One region of the Inediibacterium massiliense genome, then DNA from elsewhere that is predicted to be linked to it. Evidence: predicted binding sites of a transcription regulator. Region 1 holds the regulator's gene; each other region holds the start of a gene.
The links. Region 1 encodes HrcA, which represses chaperone genes, less so after heat shock. Its sites were predicted from a motif close to TTAGCACTCNNNNNNNNNGAGTGCTAA; they were not measured.
Positions count from the first base shown of each region.

Region 2: a site for HrcA is predicted at 1,469-1,495, ahead of htpG (molecular chaperone HtpG). Genes of this name have one in related genera too.
Region 3: a site for HrcA is predicted at 1,384-1,410, ahead of groES (co-chaperone GroES). Genes of this name have one in related genera too.

Region 1 is NZ_LN876587.1:1,493,667-1,501,011, forward strand. It holds gene dnaJ (molecular chaperone DnaJ) at 1-933, opposite strand, end outside; gene dnaK (molecular chaperone DnaK) at 1,060-2,886, opposite strand; gene grpE (nucleotide exchange factor GrpE) at 2,923-3,477, opposite strand; gene hrcA (heat-inducible transcriptional repressor HrcA) at 3,580-4,602, opposite strand; gene hemW (radical SAM family heme chaperone HemW) at 4,708-5,844, opposite strand; gene lepA (translation elongation factor 4) at 5,892-7,345, opposite strand, start outside.
Region 2 is NZ_LN876587.1:991,988-999,332, forward strand. It holds gene BN2409_RS13305 (vWA domain-containing protein) at 1-1,396, shown strand, start outside; gene htpG (molecular chaperone HtpG) at 1,534-3,414, shown strand; gene BN2409_RS13315 (type II secretion system F family protein) at 3,539-4,735, shown strand; gene BN2409_RS13320 (type II secretion system protein) at 4,751-5,155, shown strand; gene pilM (type IV pilus biogenesis protein PilM) at 5,167-6,066, shown strand; gene BN2409_RS13330 (PilN domain-containing protein) at 6,218-6,622, shown strand; gene BN2409_RS13335 (hypothetical protein) at 6,627-7,345, shown strand, end outside.
Region 3 is NZ_LN876586.1:579,851-587,195, reverse strand. It holds gene groL (chaperonin GroEL) at 1-1,012, opposite strand, end outside; gene groES (co-chaperone GroES) at 1,048-1,332, opposite strand; gene BN2409_RS06585 (hypothetical protein) at 1,616-1,873, opposite strand; gene BN2409_RS06580 (AAA family ATPase) at 1,965-4,988, opposite strand; gene BN2409_RS06575 (formate/nitrite transporter family protein) at 5,295-6,092, shown strand; gene BN2409_RS06570 (dicarboxylate/amino acid:cation symporter) at 6,256-7,345, shown strand, end outside.

The sequences.
Region 1 (7,345 bases):
TATAGTTCCACTTTGTGTTCCCTCAGGTATTTTATATTTTACTTGACCATCTAAAGTAGGTACTTGCAATTCATCTCCAAGGGCAGCTTGCACAAATGTAATAGGAATCTCACAAATTACATCATTTCCATCTCTTTTGAATATCTCATGAGGCTTTACTCTTAAAACAATGTATAAATCTCCTTGAGGGCCTCCTTTTTCTCCTGGTTCTCCCTCTCCTCTTAGAGGAATTACAGATCCTGTATCTACCCCTGCTGGTATATTGATTTGTATCTTTTTATTTTTTAATTCTTTTCCTGTTCCATGACATTTTGGACAAGGATTTTCTATAATGCTTCCTTCCCCATTACATGCATCACAAGGTTTTACATTTACAAATTGACCAAGAGGAGTTCTTGTTGCATATCTAATTTCTCCACTACCATTACATTTAGAGCAAGTTTTTTTATTTGTTCCTTTTTTTGCTCCTGTTCCATTACAATTAGAACAGTTTTCATGCCTTTGAATAGTAATTTCCTTCTTTGCTCCAAAAGCTGCTTCTTTAAATGTAATTCCCAATTCATATTTTAAATCAGCACCCTTTTGAGGTCCTGATCTTCTTCCTGAAAACCCGCCACCAAACATATCGAATATGTCTTCAAAAATATCTCCAAAACCTCCTGCTCCAAAGCCTCCAAAGCCTCCAAAACCTCCTTGAGCATTCGGGTCCACTCCTGCATGACCAAATTGATCATATTTAGCTCTTTTATTTTGATCTCCTAATACTTCATAAGCTTCATTGGCTTCTTTGAATTTTTCTTCAGCTTCTTTATCCCCAGGATTTCTATCAGGATGATATTTCATTGCCATTTTTCTATATGCTCTTTTTATACTATCTTGATCTGCACCTTTGTCTACTCCTAAAACTTCATAATAATCTCTTTTAGACATTATTCTCACCGCCTTTCTTATGAGGTTTTGTGAGAAACACAAACTACAACAATTATATGCAAAATCGAAAAATTTCGCAACCTTTTTTCCCATTTACAAGGCACCCAGATGGGTGCCTAATTATTTTTTTTATTTATCATCATCTACCACTTCATAGTCTGCATCCACTACATTGTCATCCTTTTGTTCACTAGTTGTTTGCCCTTGTGGATTTTGTGCTCCTGCTTGCTCATACATTTTTTGTGACAATACATGGAAAGCACCTGTTAATTCTTCTGTTGCTTTTGTGATTTCCTCTGCATTGTCTCCTTCTAATGATTTTTTAAGAGCTTCTAATTTATCTTCAATATTTTTCTTTTCATCCGCACTTACTTTATCTCCTACTTCTTTTAGAGCTTTTTCTGTTTCATAAACCATTGTATCTGCTTTATTTCTTGCTTCAATAGCTTCTTTTTTCTTTTTATCTTCTTCTGCAAACTTTTCTGCTTCTTTCACTTTCTTTTCAATATCTTCATCACTTAAATTTGTAGAAGCAGTAAGAGTAATTTTTTGTTCTTTTCCAGTTCCTTTATCTTTTGCACTAACATTTACGATACCATTAGCATCAATATCAAATGTTACTTCTATTTGAGGAATACCCCTTGGAGCTGGCATAATTCCACCCAGTTGGAATCTACCTAATGTAATATTATCTGCTGCCATTTGTCTTTCTCCTTGAAGCACATGAATATCAACTGCTGTTTGATTATCTGCTGCTGTAGAGAAAACTTGGCTTTTTCTTGTAGGAATCGTAGTATTTCTTTCAATTAATCTTGTAAATACTCCACCTAAAGTTTCAATTCCTAATGATAGCGGAGTTACATCTAATAATAATACATCCTTTACTTCTCCTGTTAATACACCAGCTTGAATAGCTGCTCCAATAGCTACACATTCATCTGGGTTTACTCCTTTATGAGGCTCTTTTCCTGTAAGATTTTTTACAGCATCTTGTACTGCAGGAATTCTTGTAGAACCTCCTACCAAAATTACTTTATCTACTTGAGAAGCAGTTAAATTTGAATCTCTTAAAGCTTTTTCTACAGGCTCCATACTTCTTTTCACTAGATGCTCTGTAAGCTGATTAAATTTTGCTCTTGTTAAGTCCATATTTAAATGAAGTGGTCCTTCAGCCGTTGCAGTAATAAAAGGAAGATTGATATTTGCTGTTTGCATGCTAGATAATTCTTTTTTTGCTTTTTCTGCTGCTTCTTTTAATCTTTGTAAAGACATTTTATCTTTTCTTAAGTCTACTCCATGTTCTTTTTGGAAAGATTCTGCTAGGAAGTTCATCACTGCATCATCAAAATCATCTCCGCCAAGATGGTTATCTCCATGAGTTGCTAATACTTCAAACACTCCATCTCCTAATTCTAGAATAGAAACGTCAAAAGTACCTCCCCCTAAGTCAAATACCATAATCTTTTGGTGTTCATTTTCTTTATCAAGTCCATAAGATAATGATGCAGCAGTAGGTTCATTGATAATTCTTTTTACTTCCAATCCTGCAATTTTTCCAGCATCTTTTGTAGCCTGTCTTTGGCTATCTGTAAAATATGCAGGAACAGTAATAACTGCTTCTGTTACTGTTTCTCCTAAGTAACTTTCAGCATCTGCTTTTAATTTCATTAAAATCATAGCTGAAATATCTTGTGGTGTATAATCTTTTCCATCAATATTTACTTTATAGTCAGTTCCCATATGTCTTTTTATAGAACTAATTGTTTTATCAGGGTTTGTAATAGCTTGTCTTTTTGCTGTCTCTCCTACAAGACGTTCTCCTGTTTTTGTAAATGCTACAACAGATGGAGTTGTTCTATTTCCCTCTGCGTTTGGAATTACTACAGGTTCTCCACCTTCTAATACTGAAACACATGAGTTAGTTGTTCCTAAGTCAATACCAATAATTTTACCCATTGTACAATTTCCTCCTTCATATCCTATATAAAATTTTTAGTTTGCTACTTTTACCATACTTGGTCGAATTACTTTTTCATTTAATGTATATCCTTTTTGGAACACATCTATAATCATATTGCTTTCATATCCATCACATTCCTCTTGCATTACTGCATGATGGAAATTAGGATCAAATTCTTTTCCCATAGTCTCTATTTCTTTTACGCCATTTTTCTCAAACACTTCTAAAAGCTGCTTTAAAATCATGTCTATTCCTTGGGTAAAAGATTCATCTTTTCCTTCATCTTTATAAGTTTTGATAGCTCTTTGTAGATTATCTACTACAGGAAGCATATCTAAAATCAATTTTTCATTTGCAAAAGTGTATATATCACTTTTTTCTTTTTCTACTCTTTTTTTATAATTTTGAAAATCTGCAGTCATTCTTAAAAATTGACTATTGATTTCTTCTTTCTCTTCTTGTAGCCTTTTCATTTTTTCCTCTTCACAAGCTTCTTCATTTTCCTCTTTTAATTCTTCTTTTATAGCCTCTAAATTATCTTTGGCTGTCTCTTTATTTTGAAGATCCTCTGAATGATTATGTTTCATTTTTACTCACCTACCTATATTGTATTTCCTTATAATTTGCACTTCTCATTTTGATCAAACATATGTATAGTGCAAAATAAATATTTTGCACTTTTAATTTTTTTATTCATCATTTAATAACTTCGTCAAATTTTTGGTCACATAATCTACAACAGAGACAATGTGATCATAATTCATTCTTGTAGGTCCAATGACTCCTATTTTCCCTACAATGATATTATCCACTTTATAGGTGGCAGTCACTAGACTACAACTTTTCATTTCTTCGTGTCTATTTTCTGTTCCTATAGTAATATCTAATTCATCTTTACTATTAAGCAATAAATCCATAATGTGTTCCTTATGATTTAACATTTGTAAAAAATCTCTAGCTTTTTCTATATTATGATACTCTGGCAATTGGAAAATATTCATCATTCCATCTAGATACAATTCAACACTGATCATATCCTCTAGTGTTGAAAGTAAAACTGGTAAAATTAAATCTACTAAAGATGTATACTGTTTCATATCAAATTTCAAGTTACGAATAACATCTTTATTGATTTTTCCAATTGTTAAACCCTTAAGCTTAATATTTAGTATTTTAGTAATTAACTCTAAATGTTCCTTACTAAAAACGTCTTGATTTCTTATGATGGCATTTTTTACAATACCAGATTCAGATACTACTACCAATAGTAAGCTTTTTTCATCAATAGGAACAAGTTGTACAGACTTTAATTTGCTTTGTTCAAATTGAGGAGACAATACAACAGAAGTAAGCTTTGTCATATGAGATAAAATCTTAGAAGTTACTGTAATAATCTCATTTATCTCTCCAAAACTTTGTAGAAAGCTCTGTTTAATTACATCCTGCTGATTCTTAGCCAATCTATTCATCATCATTAAACTATCCACATAAAGTCTATAACCTTTGTCAGAAGGAATTCTTCCAGCAGAAGTATGGGGTTGACTTAAAAAACCCATATCCTCTAAATCTGACATTTCATTTCTTATGGTTGCAGCACTAATACCTAAATTATACTTCTTCATTAACGTTCTTGAACCCACAGGTTCAGCTGTTAAAATAAAATCCTTGATTATGGCCTGTAGGATTTTTAACTTTCTTTCTCCTAGCCCCATAATACCACTCCTATTTGTTAGCACTCTCTCTTAATGAGTGCTAATCTATTATGATTTTAAGGTATCACTAAAAACTATATTTGTCAAGATCATTTTTTATTTTTTTTAATCTGGTAAAAAATCAATAAACACTTGATTGGATACATCTATTCCTCTTTTTGTAAGTCCAATGTTTCTTCCATCATTCCACAAAAGCTCTTCCTTTGTAAATTTTTCAATAGACTTTCCATAAACTCTTAAGGGACTGATTTTAAATCTTTCTTCAAACTCTTTTATATTAATTCCTCTCATCAATCTAAGTCCTAAAAACATAGTTTCTGCCATCTCATCTTCTTTGTATATTTTTTCTTTGGTAATATGAGGACTTTTTTTATTTTGAATCATATCAATATAATTTTCTACATTTGTTTCATTCGAAAATCTTTCTTTCTTAAAATAAGAATGAGCTCCTACTCCAAATCCTATATACTCTTTATTTTCCCAATAAATTTGATTATGCATACTGCCTTTATTTGCTTTAGCAAAATTTGATATTTCATAATGTTCATATTCAAAAGAGGTAAGATATTCTATAGCAAAATGATACATTTTTCTATCTTCTTCATCATTAGGAATATTCAGTAAATCTTTTTTATATAGTTCATCAAAAATTGTATTTTCTTCTATTTTTAGGCTATAAGAAGAAATATGTTCAGGATCTAACTTTACTACTTGGGCTAAGGTCTCTTCCCACTGTGCTAATGTTTGATCTGGAAGAGAAAACATCAAATCTATATTTATATTTTCAAACCCTAATTTTCTTGCTAATAAATAGTTTTTTACAAATTCTTCTTTTGTATGAATTCTTCCTAATCTTTTTAAATGATGATTTTGCCACGCTTGAAGACCCATACTCAATCTATTGATTCCACTTTTTAGATAAAATCTTATTTTTTCTTCATCTAAAGTTCCTGGATTTGATTCTATACTCCATTCTACATTTTTATCAATAGAAAATCTTTCATGTAATAGATTGATGATTTTATCCATTTCATCTATGGGAATAATAGAAGGTGTTCCTCCTCCTATAAAAATAGATTTTATTTGATAATCTTTTAGCACTTCTGAAAATGATTTTATTTCTTCCTTTAATGCATTCATATAATTTGAAATATTATGAGTGTCTGGATAAGAACAAAAATCACAATAGAAGCATTTTTTTACACAAAATGGAATATGAATATATAATCCTATATTTTTCATCATTTTCCTTCTTTCTGATTATGTTAAAAATAGCCACCTATAGGTGACTATTTTTTGTTTTCATCATATTTTAATACAGCCATGAAAGCTTCTTGAGGTACTTCTACAGATCCTAATTGTCTCATTCTCTTTTTACCTTCTTTTTGTTTTTCAAGAAGCTTTTTCTTTCTAGAAATATCTCCACCGTAGCATTTTGCTAATACATCTTTTCTAAGAGCACTAATTGTCTCTCTTGCAATAACTTTTGTTCCCACAGATGCTTGTATTGGAATAGCAAACATATGCTTTGGAATTACTTCTCTTAATTTTTCACATACTGCTCTTCCTCTACCTACTGCTTTGCTTTCATGTACAATCATAGAAAAAGCATCTATAATATCTTTATTCAGTAAAATATCCATTTTTACAAGAGTCGACCTTTGATATCCTTTTAATTCATAATCTAATGATCCATACCCTCTTGTTTTAGATTTTAAAGCATCAAAGAAATCATAAATTACTTCGTTTAGAGGAAGTTCATAATGAAGTTGTACTCTTCTTTCATCAATATACTCCATATGCTTCATAGTTCCTCTTCTATCTTGACACAATTCCATTACATTCCCTACATATTCGTTTGGAAGCATGATTTGTGCATCTACAATAGGCTCTTCCATAAAATTAATCTCTTGAGTAGAAGGAAGATTCGTAGGATTTTGTATCATCAAAACCTCTCCATTGGTTTTGGTTACTCTATAGATTACACTTGGAGATGTAGTAATAATATCTAAATCAAATTCTCTATCTAATCTCTCTTGAATAATTTCCATATGAAGAAGTCCTAAAAATCCGCATCTAAATCCAAATCCTAAAGCATTAGATGTTTCTGCTTCAAATTCTAATGAAGCATCATTTACTTTTAGCTTTTCTAAAGCATCTCTTACATTTTCATATTTTTCTCCTTCTGCTGGATAAATTCCGCAGTATACCATAGGAATTACTTTTTTATAACCTGGTAGTGGTTCTTTTGCTGGAGACAGTGCACTAGTAATTGTATCTCCCACTTGGGTATCCGATACATTTTTAATGCTTGCCGTAACATATCCTACATCACCAGCTAAGAGCTTGTCTACTGGCATAGGTCCAGGAGAAAATACTCCTACTTCAGTTACTTCAAATTTTTTGCCTGTAGCCATCATTAAAACCTTATCTCCTGCTTTTATGCTACCTTCCTTAACTCTTACATCTGCTACTACTCCTTTGTAGCTATCATAATAAGAATCGAAAATAAGTGCTTTTAAAGCTCCCTCTTCATCACCATTAGGAGCTGGTAGCTTTTGTACAATCGCCTCTAATACATCTTCAATATTTAATCCTTCTTTTGCAGATATTAAAGGACAATTTGTTGCCTCAATCCCTATAATTTCTTCTATTTCATCCTTTATTTCATCTGGTCTAGCCCCTGGAAGATCAATTTTATTAATTACAGGTATGATCTCTAAGTTTTGCTCTAAAGCAAGAT
Region 2 (7,345 bases), 500 kb from region 1:
AAAACCTAAAATAGATGTTATGAAAGAAGTTACAAAAAACTTTTTAGAAAAATTGCAAAAGGATGAAAGAATAAAAGAAAAAGTAAAAATTTCATTGGTCCCTTATGACAGCTATGCTCAAAATGGACAAGATTCTGTTCAATTATCTGATAAAAATAGATACAATGATTTAATTGACAAAATTGAATCTTTATATCCAATTGTATCTGGATCTAGAGGAGGAACGAATATAGGCGATGGATTAAGAAAAGGATATTATAAATTTTCATCTTCAAAAGATGCACAAAAATATATCATATTAATGACAGATGGAGAACCTACTTTTCATAGTTATTATATTCATAGAAATAGACAGTATTTTTATATAGAAAATGGAGACTTTCCTGAGGAGTATAGATATGCTGGAGGTGGAAACTATTCTACATATGAAGATATAGAATATGCAAAGCTAGTTGCTAATAAATTAATCAAAAATGGTAATCATCATATTTATTCTTATATGATTGCTTTTAGTAATGATGCAGATAAATCTATTTTAAAAGAAATTGCTAACTCTGCTAATGGTCACTATAAAAAAGCAGAAGATGGGAATGCATTAGAGGATGTGTATCAAGAATTAGCAGATGTAATAAGAAGTGATTTACCTATTTATGCAATAGAATACGAGGAAACTTTCCCAGAGGATTTTGAAATCATTAGAACTTCTCAAGCTTTAGAAGTAAATGGTCAAACCGTTAAAGGAAATATAGGAAGTGTCTCTTATATACTGGATAAAGAAAAAAAAGAATTTATAGCTGAACCTATTGATTTTTTTATTACTTTAAAAGCTAAAAATACTGGGAAATATACTTTAGATCAAACCCAAATAACTTATCAAGATTTAAATGGAAAAGACACTCAAAGATTTTTTGAAAAATTAGATATTTTTGTTTATGAAAATGAAATCAATCAAATTATCAACCATGGAATCTTTCTCATCAATAATATGAATGTAAGTAACAAAGATGATAGCATTAATATTGTAAATAGCTATGAGACAAAATTTGGAGTATTATTTCATACCAATAAAAAAGGAATCAAAAAAGCTATACTTACTTTTAACAAAAATAATGATTCTCAAATAAAAGAAATACAAACGCCTAAAGCTTCACTTTATAAAATAAATCATGAAAATCAATTACATTTGATTCAAGAAAATATACAAGTAAATTCTTTAGGTAATGATCAATATAGTATGAATTTAGATATTGATGATATGAATAGTAATTATATTTTTGTATATACATTCAATCCTATTAGTAAAAAATGTCCTATAAGTATTGTTAATCATGTAGAAATTGAGGGAATATCAGATGATTTGAGCGTAAATATTGTACCCCTTCCCAATTTAGAATAATAAAATTTAAATGAAAATATCCATTTTATACATAAAACAATTGACAAATAAAATGAATTTGGTAAATTATAATTAGCACTCTATTTAATAGAGTGCTAATTCATGGGAAGAAGTTTCTACGAAAGGAGAAAAAGAAAATGGTAAAAAAAGAATTTAAAGCAGAATCTAAAAGATTGTTAGATTTAATGGTTCACTCTATTTATACCCACAAAGAAATATTCTTAAGAGAACTTATTTCCAATGCAAGCGATGCCATTGACAAAATGTATTATAAAGCATTAACAGATGAAAATATTACATTTAATCAAAGTGATTATTACATAAAAATCACACCTGATAAAAAGAATAGAACCTTAACTATATCCGATACTGGAATCGGAATGACAAAGGAAGAGTTAGAGGAAAATTTAGGAGTAATTGCAAAGAGTGGTTCCTTTGCATTTAAAAAGGAAAATGAACTAAAAGATGGATTTGACATCATAGGCCAATTTGGCGTAGGCTTTTATTCTGCATTTATGGTTGCAGAATCTGTTGTGGTAATCAGTAAAGCATTAGGAAGCAATCAAGGGTATAAATGGGAATCAACAGGAGCAGATGGATATACCATCGAAGAATATGAAAAAGAAAATATTGGAACAGAAATTATTCTTAAAATCAAAGAAGACACAGAAGATGAAAAATATGAAGAATTTTTGCAAGAGTATAGATTAAAATCTATTATCAAAAAATATTCAGATTTTATTAGATATCCTATTAAAATGGATATTACTACAAGTAAACTAAAAGAAGGCTCAGAAGATGAGTATGAAGACATGATAGAAGAAAAAATTATAAATAGCATGGTGCCAATGTGGCGTAAAAATAAAAACGAGCTTACCAAAGAAGATTATGAAAACTTTTATTCTGAAAAACGTTATGGTTTTGACAAACCCCTAAGCTATATTCATATGAAAGCAGATGGGGCAGTAAGATACAATTCCATATTATTCATACCAGAAAAAATGCCATATGATTTTTATACAAAAGAGTATGAAAAGGGATTAGAATTATACTCAAATGGCGTATTAATTATGAATAAATGTTCTGATCTTGTACCAGATTATTTTAGCTTCGTAAAAGGTATGGTGGATTCTGAAGATTTATCTTTAAATATTTCAAGGGAAATACTTCAACATGATCGACAATTAAAGATCATTGCTAAAAAAATTAAAGAAAAAATTAAGAGTGAATTACAAGTTTTACTAAAAAATGAAAGAGAAAAATATGAAGAATTCTATAAAAACTTTGGTAGACAAATCAAATATGGAGTTTATGAAAATTTTGGACAAAACAAAGAGATACTACAAGATTTATTAATGTTTTATTCTTCAAAAGAAAAGAAAATGGTTACCTTAGAAGAATATGTAAATAGAATGAAGGAAGATCAAAAATATATTTATTATGCTTCTGGAGATTCTGTAGAAAGAATAGATAAAATGCCTCAAACAGAACTTCTATCAGACCAAGGCTATGAAATTTTATACTTTACAGATGATGTAGACGAATTTGCTGTTCGTATGATGATGAATTATAAAGAAAAAGAATTCAAGTCTGTATCTAGTGGAGACTTAGGTATAGAAGAAAAAGAGAAACAAGAAGAAGAAAACCCTGAAATTGAAAATAGCAAAGAAATCTTTGAATTTATGAAAAAAGCTTTGTCTGATAAAGTAACAGATGTTCGACCATCTAAAAGACTGAAAAACCATCCAGTATGTCTTGCTACAGATGGGGAATTAACAATCGAAATGGAAAAAATATTAAATGCTATGCCAAACAATCAAGAAATTAAAGCAGAAAAAGTTTTAGAAATCAACATTCATCATGAAGTATTTAAAGCTCTAAAAGAAGCTTTTGATCATGATCAAGAAAAGCTAAAAGTATATACCAATGTATTATATAATCAAGCATTGCTTATTGAAGGATTAGCAATCAATGATCCTGTAGAATTTACAAACAATATCTGCAAACTAATGATATAATTGAATTTCTAAAAAACACTATCAAAAATATATCCATGATAGTGTTTTTTTATGTATTAAATTTTATAATATGGTAAAGATTTAAATATAATACAAAATGTTGTAATTTCAAAGAGGTGGATTCATGCCTAACTATCGTTATATAGCTCTTACTGAAGATGGAGAAAATAAAAAAGGAACTTATTATGCAAAAGATAAAAATGAAGTATTAAATATATTGATACAAAAAAAATATTATCCTATAAAAATAATTCCTATATTTTTTGAAATCAATCTTTTTAAAAATAAATTTCATTCCAAAGATTTATCTGTATTTTGCAGACAACTCTTTACTATGATCCATGCAGGAATTCCTATTTTGCAAAGCATTGAATCTATTTTAGAACAAATAGAAAATAAAAAATTTAAGGATACAATCAAATATATTATAAAAAATTTGAATAAAGGTATGTCTTTTTCACAATCATTGGAAAGACAGAAAAAATTTTTCCCTGAATTTTTTATTCATATGATAGAAGCAGGAGAAATATCTGGACAATTAGAAAAAATATTAAAAAATTTATCCTTATATTATGAAAAAGAAACAAAAACAAAAGAAGTAATTAAAAAAGCTATGTTTTACCCTATGATCCTCTTTTTTTTATGTATTTTCGTAAGTTTTTTTATGGTTCAATTTGTAATGCCTACATTTATTGAAATATTTAAACAAGAAAATATTCCTCTTCCTATTCCTACTAAAATCTTATTATGGATAAGCCATTTATATATGAAACATAAATATAATTTTTTATTTTTATGCATTTTATGGGTCTATATAATCCAGCGATTTCTTCATAAAGAAAACGGAAAATCTATATTTCATCACCTACTCTTAAAAATACCTTTTGTAAAAACACTCATTAAAAAAATTATATTTTATAAGTTCGCAAGAACACTAGGGATTCTTCTTTCTAGTGGAATACCTCTTATGAAAGCTTTAGAAATAACAAAAAATGTGATTCGTAATTCAGATGTAAAAAAATATATCAATACTATCTCCAAAAATATCATGAGTGGAAAAAGTTTAAAAGAAGCTATGATGAATACATCATTTTTTCCTACTATACTTATATCTATGGTAAATATTGGTGAAGTTTCTGGACAATTAGATATTATCTTAGATAAAATGGCCGATTTTTATGATGAAGAAATAGAATTAGGGGTACAAAAAATGATTGCTTTATTTGAACCATGTATGACTATAATCATGGCTATCATTATTGGATTTATAAGCATATCCATCGTGTTGCCTTTATTCAATATGGTATACACCATATCTTAGAGGGGAGGTAATCAAGTGAATCAAAAAATAAACAACCAAAGAGGATATACTTTATTAGAATTAATTATCGTATTAGCCATAATAGGTATCTTAGCTTCTATCAGTACACCTTTCTTTGGAAAATTCAAAGAAAGTGCAGCTCATAAAGCAGATGAAGCTACAGCCATAACCATTGTGAATGCCATTAGATTATATTCTATAGATACGCAAGAAACTTTTAGTGATCTTATAACCAGTGCAAATGGCGAAAAAGTATCAGGCGAAGTAGCTTATAAAGAATATTTTGAAACGATTCCAAAGCCTCAAAAAACTGGAGAGACAGCTTTTAGAGTAAAAATAGATGAAAATAAAAATATTTTTATTCATTATGACAAGAATGGCACGCTAGGAGAAAAATTATATCCTAAAGATAATCCATAAGAGGTGAGAAAGTGATTTTTGAGAGTGTTTTATCTATAGATATAGGAAATCACAGTACAAAAATAGTCATAGGAAAATATAAAAAAAATACAATTATCATTGAGCAAGCTATTTGTATTCCTACGCCAAGCAATTGCATTTTAAATGGAAAAATTATAGATCCAATAAAATTAAAAGAAGCTTTGCATAGTACCTTGTCCTTTCAAAATATTAAAATCAAAAAAGTTATTTTTACAATAGAAAGCGAAGAGATGATTACTCGTCAAATCATTTTGCCATATGCACCCTCTAAACAGCTATCCCAAATGATAGAATATGAAGTTTTACAAAAATTCCCCAGTTTATTAAAAGAACGTATCCTACAATATAAAAAACTAGAAGATTTATCTATAGATGGTATTCCAAAAAGCCGTATGATTCTAGCAAGCTTACCCAAATCTTTTATAAAAGACTATTGGGAACTAGGAAAAAATCTTGGATTACAGCCTCTTTTATTAGATAGCCATTTTCACTCTATCTGCAAATTGTTTTATTTAGATCAGATATTGATTCATAACCAAGAAACAATAGCCGTTTTAGATTTAGGTCACAAATGGATTCACATATATATTTTTTACAAAGGAATTCTTCAAATAACTAAAACACTGTCCTACAATGAAAATCAGTGGATAGATGAAATAGAAAGAGTTTTTATCTATCACAGTAGTACAAATTTAGGAAATGAAATTCATAAAATCTATTTGATAGGAGGCAAAGCAAATGACATTCATATGAAAGCAAGTCTTGAAAAATATTTTGGAATCTTAGTAGAAGAAATGAATTCTATCGATCATATAAAAATAGCATCTTTAGATTCTCATATGGACATAAAAAGATATATCAACGCCATAGGTGCAATGATTAGAAAATAGAAAGAAGGAATAAAAGGTGAATGCTTTTAACTTTTTTACTATGCACTTACAGGATTACAGAAAAGAACATATCAAAAAAATAATTTTTTATATGATGATGCTGATTTTTATAATTATATTCTTAATCGTTCCTTTTTTTAATTTTTCCTATATGAAAAAAATCCGTCATCAAATACAGTATGTTGACAAAGAAATTTCAAATCTTTCTTATGAAGAAATAAAAATGATTCAGAAGAAAAAAGAAAATATGAAAAAGTTAAAACTTCGTATAGATGAATTCAATGATTTTAAATTATATATAAAAAATAAAGATATGGTTAATGATTGTTTATTATATACTCTTAAAAATATGGTTCCTAACAATTTGTTTTTTCAAACTATTGAAATGAATTCTAAAGAAATTAAAATACAAGGTTTTGCTACAACTCAAATAGCTATCGCACAGTTTGAACATAATTTAGAAGCTACAAATTGTTTTGAAGAAATATTTATCTCTAATATTGAAAATAGAGGGAATTATGATTTTACTCTTGTTTTTTCTATAAAGGAGTTTTGAGATCATGAATTTAAAAAGAAAGACCTTACTCATAAAAACTTTCATCCTACTGATTGTTTTTTCTTTTTATTACTTTTATATTTTTTCTCCCCAAATAGGTAAGCTAAATTTTTTAAAAGAAACACTACAAGATCATACAGAAAAACTAGAAAAAAGAAAAAATATTTTAAATCAAAAAGAAATGATTGATAAAGAATATGAAAAGTTAAATAAAGAAATACAAAAAGGAAATAATCAATACTTTCTATCTATTAAACAAGATTATATTCTTACAGTTTTAAATGAGATTCTTGAAAATAGTAATGTAGAATTTGATTCTATTGAATTTTTAAAGGAGAAAAAAGAGAAATTAAAAAATCAAGAAATCTATTGTATGAAAGTAACTCTTCCAATGCAATGTAATTATAATGATCTAATAACTTTTTTGAAAAAAATAAGAGAATATAAAAGGAAAATAGTTGTTGATAAACTCCAAATAGAAAGTATCCAAGATCACACATTATCCATATCCATTTCATTAAATTTTTATAGTTTATCTGTACCTATGAAAGATTCTTTTCAACATGATCAAGAAGTTTTTAAAGAAATAGATTCTATCAAAGAAGATCCTTTTTCACCTTCTATAAAGATAGATGAAGTGCAAGTTCTTAAAAGTAAAGAAATGAATCTTACTGTACAAGAAACAAAACAAGAGCCAAATATTTCTAAAAAAATTCTTTTAGA
Region 3 (7,345 bases), on a different contig from region 1:
TTTTATCTCCAGCTCCATCTATAATTGTTGTATTTTCTTTATCAATTTTAACAGAATTTGCACGTCCTAGCATATCTAGTGTAGTTTCTTTTAAATCTAATCCTAATTCTTCAGAAATAACAGTACCTCCTGTTAAAACTGCAATATCTTCAAGCATAGCTTTTCTTCTATCTCCAAAGCCTGGTGCTTTTACTGCCACACATTCAAATGTTCCTCTTAATTTATTTACTACCAATGTAGCTAATGCTTCTCCTTCAATATCTTCTGCAATAATTAATAATTTCTTTCCTTGTTGTACAATTTGTTCAAGTACTGGAAGGATTTCTTGAATATTGCTTATTTTTTTGTCTGTAATTAAGATATATGGATTTTCTACAACCGCTTCCATTTTTTCTGCATCTGTTACCATGTAAGGAGATACATATCCTCTATCAAATTGCATACCTTCTACTACGTCTAATGTAGTTCCCATAGATCTTGATTCTTCTACAGTAATTACTCCATCATTTCCTACTTTTTCCATAGCTTCAGCAATTAATTTTCCGATTGTTTCATCTGCTGCTGAAATAGATGCAACTTGAGCAATTGCTTCTTTGCTTTCAATCGTTTTAGAAATGTTTTTAATTTGTTCTACTGCAGCATCTACAGCTCCTTGAATACCTTTTTTAAGAATGATAGGATTTGCTCCAGCTGCAACATTTTTAAGTCCTTCTCTTATGATTGCTTGTGCAAGTAATGTAGCTGTAGTTGTTCCATCTCCTGCTACATCGTTTGTTTTTGTAGCCACTTCTTTTACTAATTGTGCTCCCATGTTTTCATATGCATCTTCTAATTCAATTTCTCTAGCAATAGTTACTCCATCATTTGTAATAAGAGGAGAACCAAATTTCTTATCTAAAATAACATTTCTTCCTTTAGGTCCTAAAGTTACCTTCACTGTATCTGCAAGTTTATTTACACCAGCTTCTAATTTACGGCGTGCATCTTCACAAAATTTAATTTCTTTTGCCATTTTCCATTACCTCCCTATATGTAGTCTTTTTTCATTTATTCAATAATCGCTAAAATATCACTTTGCTTTAAGATGGTATATTCTACTCCATCATATTTTACTTCTGTTCCTGCATATTTAGAAAAAATTACTTGATCTCCTACTTTTACTTCCATTTTTACTTCTTTTCCATCTACCATTCCACCTGGTCCAACTGCAACAATTTCTGCCATTTGAGGTTGTTCTTTCGCTTGAGTCGGAAGAACTATCCCACTTTTTGTTTTCTCCTCTGCTTCTAATTTTTTGATTACTACTCTGTCACCTAATGGTTTGATGTTCATCAAAATCCCTCCTTCATTATTATATGTATAATTTTTTTATATTTTACATTGTTAGCACTCACTCTCGTTGAGTGCTAATTATAATGTATTATATCTTTTTCCATTAAGCAAATATGATTCCTGCTTATTTTTAGATTATATTCATGATTTTAGACGATTATATCAATTTTTATTCTTATTTTCAACAAAATCTATTTATTTCTATTATTTACTTTAGTTTTCATTTTAGCAATAAAAAAGCCTCTGTTTTTTGGCAGAAGCTTTTTTAAAATTATACAATCTATTAAAATCTTCTAAATCCAAACCATGGACCAAATCCAGGATAAAATCCAGGTCCAAATCCAAACCATGGACCAAATCCAAATCCAGGTCCAAACCCAAATCCAGGTCTAAATCCATATCCAGGTCTATATCCAAAACCTGGCCTAAATCCATACCCCATTCCTGGTCCATAACCCATTCCTGGTCCATACCCTGGATATGGGACCATCTCATTCACTTCGTTCATTTCATTTACTTCATAATTATTTATAGATTCCATTTTCAAATCCTCCTGCTATATTTTTTTACTTTATGATCATATTATGCAGAAAGCAAAAAATGGTTCTCATTAAAATTCTCATGATGGAAGTTTAATTGCTTTTAAGTACATTTAATATATATATTTCATAGGGATCTTTTAATTTCTTTAAAATATTCACACCCTGTTCACAATAGAACTGAATATCTTCTTTTAGATACTCTTTAAATACCTCCTTTAAACGAATGTTATCTTTCATGTGTACCTTAATCTGTGCTTTGACTCTATAGATTAATCCTAATTCATAGGGACTTTTTAGTTTATTTGCATAGTCCTCTGCTCTTTGTAAAGCTAACAAAGCTTCATGATAATTGCCTTTTTTGACTAATAAAAGAGACATATATCCTTCAGCAGTAGATCTTTTCCACAATGTATTAAATTGATCATATAATTTTAATGCCTTTGAAAAATAATCCATAGCACCATCATCATCACCCATATCTAAAGCCGCTTGTCCTGCATTTGTGTAAAAAACAGTCAAGCCTCCAATAATTTTTTGATTTGTACACAACTTTATAGCTTGATTATAATATTTTAAAGCACTCATAAATTTCAAGTTTTGTCTTCTGATCTCTCCCATATAATTGTATGCTGCTGCTATATTTAAAGTATATTTCCCTTCATACGTATTAATTTGATTAAATATTGTAATAGATTTTTTTAATAAATTCTCAGCTGTTTGATGATCTCCCTCCATAATTTTTTGGAGTCCTTGTAATCTGAGAAGGATTCCTATATCTTTTTTCTTATTCCATTTTTTTGAAATATCCAATCCATCTTCTATATATTTTTTCATCCCATTCATATTGTGTGTCTGAATCCCATAATAAATCATTTGTCTACATCCTTTTAATGCATACTCTATATTTGGAATTTCTAGTGCTTCTTTTATCATATTTTGTATATCTTCGACACCCTCTTCATACATACCCTCTCGAATAAAATATCTTCCTCTCATATGCAAAAAATCCATATATAAAATCTTTATTTCTTCTTGATACGAATTATTATTCATGACCTTTAAAAGTTCTCTTTCAATATTTTTGAGCTGATCCCTTTCTTCTTCATCGGTCAAATAGCTTCTTCCATATTCATAAATATTTCCATCTCTTAAAATTGGAAATAGTTCATGTCCAAAATTAAAATATACATCTAAATTTTTCATTTTGTACTTTAAAGCATATAAATAATTTCCACTGTTTTCAAAATGATAAATTAGTTTTGGGTACAGATATCGATCTCTTTTATCATGAAGTAATTTGCTCTTTAGTAAATTAGCAATTTTTCCATGAAGTATTCTTTTTCTAATATTGGATTGCTCATCATAAAGAAATTCTCTAAGTTTTTGATGTGTAAACTCAAAATATACTTCTCCACTATCATAAACTTCTTTGATAATACCTCTATCTTGTAATGTGTCCAATCCATCTATTATTTCATCTATATTTTTGTTCAAAAGATTTTCTAATAGATTTAAATTTACTGGATCAAAAAACATACACAAAATATTTAGTAGCTCTTTTTCTTCATTAGAAATATCTAAAAATCTACTTCTTAATAAATCTTGAGTCTTATGAGATAATTTTGTGATTTTCCCCATTTCTTTGATGCTGTTTAATATTTCCCTTAGAAAAAATGCATTTCCGCCTGTTTCTTTATAAATATTCAAATATATTTCTTCATTCCAAGAGTATGTTGGTAAAGCCAGTTTAATAAATTCTTTTACTTCTGAAAGTTCAAACCTTTGAATATACATTCTTTCAAGTTTTCTTAAACTAATACCAGAATGCATAAATTGATACATTCTCTCTTCATTTCCACTTCTACAAGTCATCAATAAAAATATATCTTCCACGACAAATAAATGATTCAAAAGAAATAAACTTAAATCATCCATCCATTGAATATCTTCAAATATTAATATCATTTTGCTTTTTTTAGAAACCTTTTTTAATACAGCTACTAAAGTTTCTTCAATTACTTGTTGTGTGATGGTATCCATATTCTCTATTGGGTTTACTGTTGGATGATCATTTTGCATAAAATCTGGGAATATATGATTGATAGTATTTGTCCACAAAACAGGAATATTGATCTTTTCTTTTTTGATTAGATCTTCTAGTTTTATAAATAAATCATGAAAAGGATTTAACAAATATTCTCTTTGAGCTTGATAACAAGTAGTTTGTAAAAAGATCATTTCGTCATTAATAGTCTCTAAAAACTCATCTTTTAACCTGCTTTTTCCTACTCCTGCTTCTCCAAATACAATAAATGATTTAAATTCTTTATTCTTCTTAAAGGAGTCATATTCTTTTTGCATAGATAAAATTTCTTTTTCTCTTCCATAAAAAAAATCTCTTTTTTTTCTTTTCTCTTGATTTTTTCTACAAACTAAAATTTCTTCATAGAGTTCTTTTATATCTAGTCCTGGCTCAATAGCTAATTCGTCATAAAATTTTTTGCAAAATTCATGATAAATATTGATAGATTTGTGAATTTCTCCTTTTTTCATATAAGTTCTCATCAACATCATACAAACCTTTTCATGCAAAGGGTCTATCTCCATAAATAAATTTCCATAATAAATAATAGAAGAAATTTCTTCATTTGAAATACTTTCCTCTATTTTTTCCATTAGTCTTTTCATATACAATTCTTTTACATAACTGTCATATTGACACGCCCATGTTTGAAATTCTTCTGCATCTTTTACATGAAACCCCTTTAAAAACTCTTCATATCCTTCTACCTTATGTTGATCTCGTAAAAAATCATAAAGATCTGCTTTTATTTTTATATCTGGATTTAACATAACGATAGATTTCTTAGGAGAAATAATAATATCCATACTAAAAGTCTTTCTAATTTTGTACATAGTCTGTCTTAAATTTTTTTTAGCTGTTTTATCATCTACTTCTCCCCATAACAAATTCACTAAAATATCTCGAGTTGACTTTCCATAAACTAACAAATAATAAAATAATGCTTCTGCTTTTTTAAAAGGAAAAGTAATACTTTTTTCATTTTGAATCACAGAAGGAATCCCTAATAACTTTACATATATATCATTCATTTTCTCACCTTAACCTCATCTTTATTATAAATGTATTATATCGAATTTCCTTTATATTTTGCAAATATATACATATGAGTTTATATAGAATATATTCATTTTTAACCATATCTTGTGCAATTGACACTTTATAGACGTTCCTCTATTATTATAGTCTAAGAGTTCATTTATCCAAATCAAACTAAAATCAATATGAAATTTTAACTTCATGCAAATACTCACTAATCTCATCTAAGTCATACACAACCCTTATCCGTCATTTATTATTTCCCTAAACAACAACAAATAAAGAAAAGGAGGCCTTTTATGTCAAACACTTTATTATCACCAAAAGAAATTGCTCAAGGCATCATCCAAACTGGTATAACAAAGACTAAACTATCATATATTCAAATGGTAGGATTAAGTATACTAGCTGGGATATATATTGGTTTTGGTGGATTTGGTGCAATTACAATCAGTCAACGTATGAGCTCTATTGATGTTGGATTGTCTAAAGTTTTATTTTCAATGATTTTCCCGATTGGACTTATGCTAGTAGTAACTTGTGGCGCTGAATTGTTCACAGGAAATCATCTTATGTCTTTAGGGGTACTATCTGGTGAATACTCTATGAAAAAAGTACTCAGAAATTGGATTGTAGTTTATGCAGGAAATTTCATAGGATCTATTCTTTTTGCTCAAATGATTTTCTATAGTGGTCTTACAAATGGACCTATCAAAGAAATTCTATTATCTCTTTCTGTATCTAAAATAAATATTCCTGTAACCGAATTAATCTTACGAGGCATATTATGTAATATGCTTGTGGTATTGGCTATATGGATGGGTACAGGTGCAAAAGATTTAATAAGTAAATTATTTGCTTGCTGGGCTCCCATTATGCTCTTTGTTTTATGTGGCTTTGAGCATAGTATTGCCAATATGTTTTTCATACCTATGGGAAAATTTTTAGGATCGGATATTTCTTGGATGGATATTTGGTTTCATAATATTATCCCTGTAACCATAGGAAATTTATTGGGTGGAGCACTTATGATTCCTATATTTTATTTCTTTATTTATATCAAAAATGATGCACAAAAAACTTCCTCTTCTTCATAATAAAATTTTCTACATTCCTATTCCAATGACTCCTATACTTTAAAGAAACTGCTTCATTTCATTGTAAATTTCCATTTTTAAAAATTTTATTTGTATGATAATGATAATTTGTATATTATAAAATATGAATTATTATTTTAAAAAATTATTCAGGAGGTGTACAATGAAAAAAATAACAGATCATTTAATTTTTAAACTAGCATTAGGAGTCATTCTAGGAATCATCATTGGTATGCAATCATCTGAAGGAGTCATGAAATTCATAGTAAGCATCAAATACATTCTTGGACAGATTATTTTCTTTTGTGTTCCTTTAATTATCTTAGCTTTTATTTCTCCTTCTATTGTCAAGCTACAAACCAACGCTAGCAAAATGCTTGGCACTACTGTTTTAATTGCTTACGTTTCTTCCGTAGGCGCAGCTACTTTTGCAACTCTATCTGGATATTCTATTATTCCTCATTTGAATATTATTAGTGAAGCAGAAACATTGAAAAATCTTCCAGAAGTTGCATTTGAACTAAACATTCCACCTATTATGTCCGTAATGAGTGCTTTAGTTCTTTCATTTTTAATAGGACTTTCTGTGATATGGGCAAAATCTGAAACCTTTGAGAGACTTTTAGATGATTTTCAAAATATGATGCTGCAAGTAGTCAATGAAGTTGTAATCCCTATTCTTCCTTTTTTCATTGCCGCAACTTTTTCGACTCTATCTTATAATGGTAGTATTACAAAACAGCTTCCAATCTTTTTAAAAGTAATTGTATTAGTCCTTATTGGTCATTTGATTTGGCTTACATTACTTTATGGCTTAGGAGGACTGATTTCTAAGAAAAATCCTTTTGAAGTATTAAAAAACTACGGTCCTGCATATTTAACAGCAGTAGGAACTATGTCTAGTGCAGCTACTTTACCCGTTGCTTTGAGCTGTGCAAGAAAATCAAAAATATTAGATAAAAAAATTGTAGACTTTGCTATTCCTCTTGGTTCTACTGTTCATTTATGTGGATCTGTACTAACAGAAACTTTTTTTATCATGGTTGTCTCTAAAGTTTTGTATGGTACTTTACCTACTATCAGTACAATGATTACCTTTATCATCCTTCTTGGAATCTTTGCCGTAGGAGCTCCAGGAGTACCTGGTGGTACTGTAATGGCATCCTTAGGTATTGTTAAGAGTATCATCGGCTTTGATCCATCAGGAATCGGTCTTTTACTTGCTATATTTGCCATTCAAGATAGCTTTGGAA